Regions from separate parts of the Variovorax sp. AC103 genome, predicted to be linked through region 1. Evidence: riboswitches for the same ligand, from Rfam matches in the RefSeq annotation. Region 1 holds a riboswitch; the other holds the start of a gene.
The links. Region 1 has a riboswitch for S-adenosylhomocysteine ahead of metH (methionine synthase). Riboswitches for the same ligand answer to the same signal wherever they lie in the genome.
Positions count from the first base shown of each region.

Region 2: another riboswitch for S-adenosylhomocysteine. It lies ahead of ahcY (adenosylhomocysteinase); the one in region 1 lies ahead of metH (methionine synthase).

Region 1 is NZ_CEEDFC010000003.1:391,283-395,468, reverse strand. It holds gene AC0IYU_RS06510 (SH3 domain-containing protein) at 1-630, shown strand, start outside; gene AC0IYU_RS06505 (LysR family transcriptional regulator) at 643-1,566, opposite strand; gene AC0IYU_RS06500 (PACE efflux transporter) at 1,669-2,106, shown strand; S-adenosyl-L-homocysteine riboswitch at 2,276-2,351, shown strand; gene metH (methionine synthase) at 2,431-4,186, shown strand, end outside.
Region 2 is NZ_CEEDFC010000018.1:112,309-116,494, forward strand. It holds gene AC0IYU_RS24170 (TlyA family RNA methyltransferase) at 1-602, opposite strand, end outside; gene ahcY (adenosylhomocysteinase) at 674-2,113, opposite strand; S-adenosyl-L-homocysteine riboswitch at 2,188-2,256, opposite strand; gene AC0IYU_RS24180 (hypothetical protein) at 2,375-3,016, shown strand; gene phaP (TIGR01841 family phasin) at 3,182-3,679, shown strand; gene AC0IYU_RS24190 (alpha/beta fold hydrolase) at 3,696-4,186, shown strand, end outside.

The DNA.
Region 1 (4,186 bases):
GGCCCGTCGGGCGACTATCCGATGGTGGCGCGGCTCGCGCCGGGCCAGCCGCTCGAGGTGGTCGGCTGCACCAATGGCTACGGCTGGTGCGACGTGGTGCTGCCCGACGGCGGGCGCGGCTGGGTCTGGTCGCGCAACCTCGACTACGGCTACCAAGACCAACGCGTGCCGCTGGCCACCTACGGCGCGGTGATCGGGGTGCCGATCGTCGGCTTCGCGATCGGCAGCTACTGGGCAAACTACTACCGCGACCGGCCCTGGTACGGCGACCGGCGCTGGTGGGGAAATCGGCCACCGCCGCCGGTGGCGGGCTGGCGTCCGCCGCCGCCGGTCAGGCCGGGGTGGCAGCCGCATCCGTGGCAGCCCGGGCCGGGGTTCCGGCCACCAGGCCCGGGCTTTCGCCCGCCGCCAGCGCCGGGGTTTCGTCCCCCGCCGGCGCCGGGGTTTCGCCCGCCGGCCGACCCCGGGTTCAGGCTGCCCCGGCCGCAGCCGGGCTTTCGCCCCGGACCGCCGCCGGGCAGGCCGCACCCGGGTGGCGGCGGTGGGCGCCCGCACGGTGGCGGGCCGGGAGGCGGCGGCCACGGTGGCGGCGGGCACGGCGGGGGCCATGGCGGCGGCCACGGCCGGTGACGCACCCGGGCGCTAGAGCCCGCCGGTCTTCACGCCGCACTCCCCCGCCGCCTGGCGGTTGCGCGCAATCAGCGCCACGAAGCGCTGCGCGCCCAGCCCGAGCGGCCGCTCTCGCGACCAGACCACGTCGACCCACAGGTCCAGCCCGTTGCTGAGGTTCTCGAACGGAATCTCGATCAGCGCGCCGGCCGCCACGTGCGGCTTGGCGAAATTGCGCTGCAGCCAGCCCCAGCCCAGCCCGGCGGTAATGAGGCTCAGCGCGGCCAGCGCGTTGTCGGTGCGCCAGACGTGGCGCGCGAACACGAACCTCGGGTCGCTGGTGGTCAGGTCGCGCCCGGCCACGACGATCTGCCGGGTGTTCGTCAGGTGGTCCTCGCGCAGCCGGCCGCCGTTGGTGGCGAGCACGGGGTGGTCGGGCGCAATGACCGCCACCATCAGGTCGCTGCCCACCTCCTGAAAGCCTTCGCGGCCGTCGAGGCTGGGGCGCTCGAACACCAGGGCCAGCTGCGCGCGGCCGCTGTGCAGCAGTGCCAGCGCATCGGCCTGCGGCGCGGCCAGCACCTCGACCTGCAGCAGCGGGTGCTCGCGTGCCAGCTCGGCCAGCGGGCCGCTCCAGGGGGCGGCCAGCAGCTCGGGCGCGATGGCCAGCGTGAGCCGGTCTTCCAGCCCCTGCGTGAGCGCCAGCGCCTGGACCTGCAGTTGCCGCAATTGGGAGGCCAGCAGCCGCGCCTGGGGCTCCAGGGAGCGTGCGGCGGGCGTGGGCTGGGGCTCGCGGCCGCTGCGGTCGAACAGCGGCAGGTCGAGCTCCGCCTCCAGGTTGGCGATGGCCATGCTCACGGCCGACGGCACCTTGCGCAGCGCCCGCGCCGCCGCCGAGAAGGAGCCGTGGTCGATCACGGCCAGAAAGACCTCTACGTTGTCACTGGAGAAAGCCATTGGCGCTCGACCTATCAATAAACCTGAAACAAGTTAACTTTTTATATCAGCGAATGACACATAAAGTCCAGTCATCGCAGTCACCAACCAAGAGAAGAAGTCATGCAGGGCATTCAACGTCGCATCGTCTACATCAGCCTTTATGAGGGCATCGCCATCGTCGCGGCCAGCGCGGGGCTGGCCTTGATGACGGACGCCGGGCTCGGCCATTCGGGCATGCTGGCGGTAGGCGCCTCGGTCATCGCGGTGATCTGGAACCTGGTCTTCAACGCGCTGTTCGAGCGCTGGGAATCGCGCCAGGCCGTGCGCGGGCGCAGCGTGCGCCGCCGCATCGCCCATGCCATCGGCTTCGAGGGCGGGCTGATCGCCTTCCTGGTGCCGATGTTCGCCTGGGGCCTGGGCGTGTCGCTCTGGCAGGCGCTGGTGATGGACCTGGGCCTGGTGGTGTTCTTCCTGGTCTACACCTTCGTCTTCAACTGGGCCTTCGACCGGGTGTTCGGCCTGCCGGCGTCCGCAATGGGCGAGCCACAACCGGCATAAGCCGGCGCTTACTTAGTCGCCATGCGGGCCGGCCTTCGCGGCCGGCAGCGCGCATGGCCAAGGCACTGCTCGGCCGCGGGCGCCCGGTGTCGTTGAACGAGTTGGACGCGGGCGAAGCCGGGAACTGGGGTTTTCCCCGGCCCCATTCGAATCGCCCTAAAATGCGGCCCTTCCCAAGGAGCGTTGCAGCGGTGGGCCTCACAGGCCGGCCGTCAGGCTTGGGGCGACAACGACGCTCGCCTGTTCGACTCTTCCGCAGGTGAGGCCATGTCCCAGATTTCCGCTCCAGCTACCCCCGATTCCGCGCCCCTGGCGCCCCCGCCCATGAAGCTGTCCGGCCTCGAACCGGTCGCCATCGGCGAGGGCACGCTGTTCGTCAACATCGGCGAGCGCACCAACGTCACCGGCTCCAAGGCCTTCGCGCGGATGATCCTGAACGGCCAGTTCGAAGAGGCCCTGGCCGTCGCGCGCCAGCAGGTCGAGAACGGCGCCCAGGTGATCGACATCAACATGGACGAGGCCATGCTCGACAGCAAGGCCGCCATGGTCCGCTTCCTGAACCTGATTGCCAGCGAGCCCGACATCGCGCGTGTGCCGGTGATGGTCGACAGCTCGAAGTGGGACGTCATCGAGGCCGGCCTGCGCTGCATCCAGGGCAAGGGCATCGTCAACTCCATCTCCATGAAGGAGGGGGTCGACAAGTTCAAGCACGAGGCCAAGCTGGTGCGCCGCTACGGCGCCGCCGCGGTTGTCATGGCGTTCGACGAGAAGGGCCAGGCCGACACCTACGCGCGCAAGGTCGAGATCTGCGAGCGGGCCTACCGCATCCTGGTCGACGAGGTGGGCTTCCCGCCGGAAGACATCATCTTCGACCCCAACATCTTCGCCATTGCCACCGGCATCGAGGAGCACGACAACTACGCGGTCGACTTCATCAACGCGGTGCGCTGGATCAAGCAGAACCTGCCGGGCGCCAAGGTGTCGGGCGGCGTGAGCAACGTGAGCTTCAGCTTTCGCGGCAACGACCCGATGCGCGAGGCCATCCACACCGTGTTTTTGTACCACGCCATCCAGGCGGGCATGGACATGGGCATCGTCAACGCGGGCATGGTGGGCGTGTACGACGACCTGGAGCCCACGCTGCGCGAGCGCGTGGAAGACGTGGTGCTCAACCGCCGCCCTGACGCCGGCGAACGCCTCGTCGAAGTGGCCGAAACCGCCAAGAGCGGCGCCAAGGACGAAAGCAAGCGCCTCGAATGGCGCGGCACGCCCGACAACCCGGTGCACGTCAACCAGCGGCTGTCGCACGCGATGGTGCACGGCATCACCGACTTCATCGTCGAAGACACCGAAGAGGCCTACCAGCAGATCCTGGCCAAGGGCGGCCGTCCGCTGCACGTGATCGAAGGGCCGCTCATGGACGGCATGAACATCGTGGGCGACCTGTTCGGCGCCGGCAAGATGTTCCTGCCGCAGGTGGTGAAGTCGGCGCGCGTCATGAAGTCGGCCGTGGCCCACCTGCTCCCCTACATCGAGGAAGAAAAGCTGCGTGACGAGGCGGCGGGCCGCGACGTGCGCACCAAGGGCAAGATCATCATCGCCACCGTCAAGGGCGACGTTCACGACATCGGCAAGAACATCGTCACCGTCGTGCTCCAGTGCAACAACTTCGAAGTGGTGAACATGGGCGTGATGGTCCCGTGCCACGAGATCCTGGCGCGCGCCAAGGTCGAGGGCGCGGACATCGTGGGCCTGTCGGGCCTGATCACGCCGAGCCTGGAAGAGATGCAGTTCGTGGCCGGCGAGATGCAGCGCGACGACCATTTCCGCATCAGGAAGATTCCGCTCATGATCGGCGGCGCCACCACCAGCCGCGTGCACACGGCCGTGAAGATCGCGCCGCACTACGAGGGCCCCGTGGTCTACGTGCCCGACGCCTCGCGCAGCGTGAGCGTGGCGCAGAGCCTGCTGTCCGACCAGGCCGCGGCCTACATCGACGAGATCAACGCCGACTACGACAAGGTGCGCACCCAGCACGCCAACAAGAAGCAGGTGCCGCTGTGGCCGCTGGCCAAGGTGC
Region 2 (4,186 bases), on a different contig from region 1:
TTGACCAGCATCAGCAACTGGCCGTCGTCGGCCAGGAACTCGACCACGGCAGGCAGCACCAGCGTGAGCGAAATGAACGACAGGTCGCCGACGATCAGGTCAAAACGCGGATCGGCGGGCTGCTCGGACGCCTCGGGCTCTGCGTCCTCGTCACCGTCTTCATGCAGGTCGTCCGCCGACAGCGCACGCGCATTGACACCCTCGATGGCCACCACGCGCGCGTCCTCGCGCAACTTCGCATGCAGCTGCCCGTGGCCGACGTCGACGCCGACCACCTTCGCAGCGCCGCGCTGCAGCAGGCAATCGGTGAAGCCGCCGGTCGACTGGCCCACGTCGAGGCACAGCTTGCCGGCCGGGTCGACGCCGCTCACCGCGAGCGCGCCTTCGAGCTTGAGCCCGCCGCGCGACACATACCGGGCCTCGGCCGCATCGGCGAGCTCGAGCTCGGCCGATTCGGGCACTTCGTCCTTGTTCTTGACGACCGGGCGCCACGCGTCGCTCGTGCCCGCGTCGCGCCAGCGCATGCCGCCGGCAATGAGCCGCACGGCCTGCGAACGCGACGCGGCCATGCCGCGCTCCACCAACAGTTGATCAGCGCGCATGAGCGAAGCGCCGGGCCGCCCCAAGCAAGCTCGCACCGCAGTGCGAAGCACGGAGGTTTTTCATTGCGCTATCAATAACGGTACGTGTCGGGCTTGTACGGGCCGTTCTTGCTCACGCCGATGTAGGCGGCCTGCGAGTCGGTCAGCTCGGTCAGCATGGCGCCGACCTTCTTCAGGTGCAGGCGCGCCACCTTTTCGTCGAGGTGCTTGGGCAGCACGTAGACCTTGCCGGCTTCATAGGCGTCGGGCTTGGTGAACAGCTCGATCTGGGCGATGGTCTGGTTGGCGAACGACGACGACATCACGAAGCTCGGGTGGCCCGTGCCGCAGCCCAGGTTCACCAGGCGGCCCTTGGCCAGCAGGATGATCTTCTTGCCGTCCGGGAAGGTGATGTGGTCGACCTGCGGCTTGATTTCTTCCCACTCGTACTTCTCGATCGACGCGACGTCGATCTCGTTGTCGAAGTGGCCGATGTTGCAGACGATGGCCTGGTCCTTCATGGCGGCCATGGTGTCGTGCGTGATGACGTCCTTGTTGCCGGTGGTGGTCACGAAGATGTCGGCCTTGTCGGCGGCGTACTCCATGGTCACGACCTTGTAGCCTTCCATGGCGGCCTGCAGGGCGTTGATCGGGTCGATCTCGGTCACCCACACCTGGGCGCTCAGTGCGCGCAGTGCCTGGGCCGAGCCCTTGCCCACGTCGCCGTAGCCGGCCACGCAGGCCACCTTGCCGGCGATCATCACGTCGGTCGCGCGCTTGATGCCGTCCACCAGCGATTCGCGGCAGCCGTACAGGTTGTCGAACTTGCTCTTGGTGACCGAGTCGTTCACGTTGATGGCGCGGAACTGCAGCGTGCCCTTGGCGGACATCTCGTTCAGGCGGTGCACGCCGGTGGTCGTTTCCTCGGTCACGCCGATGATCTCGGCGGCCTTGCGGGTGTACCAGGTGCCGTCCACGGCCAGCTTGGCCTTGATGGCGGCGTAGAGGATGCGTTCTTCTTCGCTGGTCGGGTTGGCGAGCACGCCCAGGTCCTTCTCGGCGCGCTGGCCCAGGTGCATCAGCAGCGTGGCGTCGCCGCCGTCGTCCAGGATCATGTTCGGGCCTTCGCCCTTCGAACCCTTGGGGCCGAAGTCGAAGATGGCGTGGGTGTAGTCCCAGTAGTCCTTGAGCGACTCGCCCTTGATGGCGAACACCGGCGTGCCGGCGGCGGCGATGGCGGCGGCGGCGTGGTCCTGCGTCGAGAAGATGTTGCACGAGGCCCAGCGCACTTCGGCGCCCAGGGCTTGCAGCGTCTCGATCAGCACGGCCGTCTGGATGGTCATGTGGATCGAACCCGTGATGCGCGCGCCCTTGAGCGGCTGCGCCTTGGAGAACTCTTCACGGATGGCCATCAGGCCGGGCATTTCGGTTTCCGCGATGCGGATTTCCTTGCGGCCCCAGGCGGCGAGGGACAGGTCGGCAATCGCCTGGTCGGCGGTGGACACGGGGGTGGGCTTGAGAACAGCGCTCATGAGAACTCCAAAACTGGTTTGAAAGATGCCACTGCGTTCGGGGGTCTGACGGAAAAAGGACTCACCGCGAGAACAGCGGATGAGCGTGGTTGCGATGTGGTCCGAGCCTCACGCCTGACGGCGCTGCAACGCTCCTCGGAACGGCGGATTGTAGACGCGGCGCCCGGGCCCGCCAATCGCTCGGGTATCCCACATCACGGAAAGCGCGTTCTGCCGCACAGGCGTACATTGGTTCGCACCCAACCACGGAAGCCCCCGCCCATGTCGCTCACGCACTCCAGAATCCCCTCGGCCCTGCTTGCCGCAGCCGCACTCGTCGCCACGGCCAGCGTCCCGGTCCTTGCCGCCGCGCAGAACGCCGACCCGGTGCGCATCCGCGGCACCATCGTGCGCGTAGACGCCAAGACCCTCGTCGTTCAGGACCGCGGCGGCGAGGTCGTCAGCCTCGCACGCCCGGCCGACATGCCGGTGTCGGAGGTCTACCGCATCAAGCTGTCCGACATCAAGCGCGGCAGCTTCATCGGCACCGCCGCCATGCCGCAGCCCGACGGCACCCAGAAGGCGATCGAAGTGGTGGTGTTCCCCGAGGCCGCGCGCGGCACGGGTGAAGGCCACAGGCCTTGGGACCTGATGCCCGACAGCACGATGACCAACGCCACCGTCGCCGACCTGGCCGCGGCGCCGAAGTCGGTGCGCGGCGGGCAGCAGATGCGCCTGACCTACAAGGGCGGCGAGAAGACCGTCATCGTGCCGCCCGACGCTCCGGTGGTCACCTTCCGCCCCGGCACCGACGCACTGCTCGTGCCCGGCGCCAAGGTGATGGTGAATGCGCAGGAAAAGAACGGCACGCCCACGGCGCTGCGCGTCACGGCCGGGCGCGACGGCTTCGCGCCACCGATGTAAACGGCACGCGGGGCGGTCGCCCCGCATCCGAGGGAAACCCCGCAGGATTTTTTGTCCGGGCGACAGGCGCGGGCGGCCCTGTGCGGCGTATCGTGGCGTGGGACTCCGGCCGCAAGGCAGGTTCCAGCCACCCATCCGTTCACCCGACACAGGAGATTGCGCACCATGGCCACTGCCAAGAAAGCCGCCGCCAAGAAGACCCCCTCTAGCAGCGAGAGCACCGCCGGCGCGAAGCAGGCGATGCCGAACGCCGCGGACATGCTCAATCCGCTGAAGGGCATGGCCGACCGGCTGCAGAACCTCAACCTGACCGGCGGCGCCGGCAAGCTGCTGGACAGCGGCCGCAAGGACCTGCAGGCGGTCATGGAAGCCAACGAAAAGTCCTACCAGGGCCTGCAGACCGTGGTGCAGCGGCAGACCGAGATGATCAAGCACGCCATCACCGAATGGCAGAGCGCCGCCAAGGGCATGCCGGGCAAGGACCCGAAGGAAAACCTCGCCAAGCTCGACGAACTCGGCCGCCAGTCGTTCCAGCGCGCCATCGACGACATCAAGGAACTCGCCAACCTCGCGGCCAAGTCGCAGGCCGATGCGTTCGACGTGGTGCGCCAGCGCATCCAGTCCAACGTGGACGAAGTGACCAAGCTGCTGCAGCGCAAGTAAGCCGGAACCCGCCGCCATGCCCCCAGCAGCAGCCCCGCCACCGGTCGAGCGGCGCACGCGCGTCAACGGCATCGAACTCGCCTGGGACAGCTTCGGCGACCCGGCCGCCACGCCGCTGCTGCTGGTCATGGGCCTCGGCGCCCAGATGGTCGCCTGGGACGACGCGTTTTGCGCGCGGCTCGCCGAAGCCGGCCGCCATCGCGTGATCCGCTTCGACAACCGCGACATCGGCCACTCGAGCTACCTGACCGAGCTCGGCGTGCCCGACATCCAGCTGCTGATGCACCAGGCCATGGCCGGCCGGCCGCTGCAGGTGCCCTACACCCTGCGCGACATGGCCGGCGACTGCGTCGGGCTGCTCGACGCGCTGGGCATCGCGCGCGCCCACGTCGTGGGCGCCTCCATGGGCGGCGCCATCGGGCAGGAGCTGTGCATTCACCATGCGCACCGGATGCTGTCGTTCACCAGCATCATGTCGAGCACCGGCAACCCGGCCCTGCCGCCGCC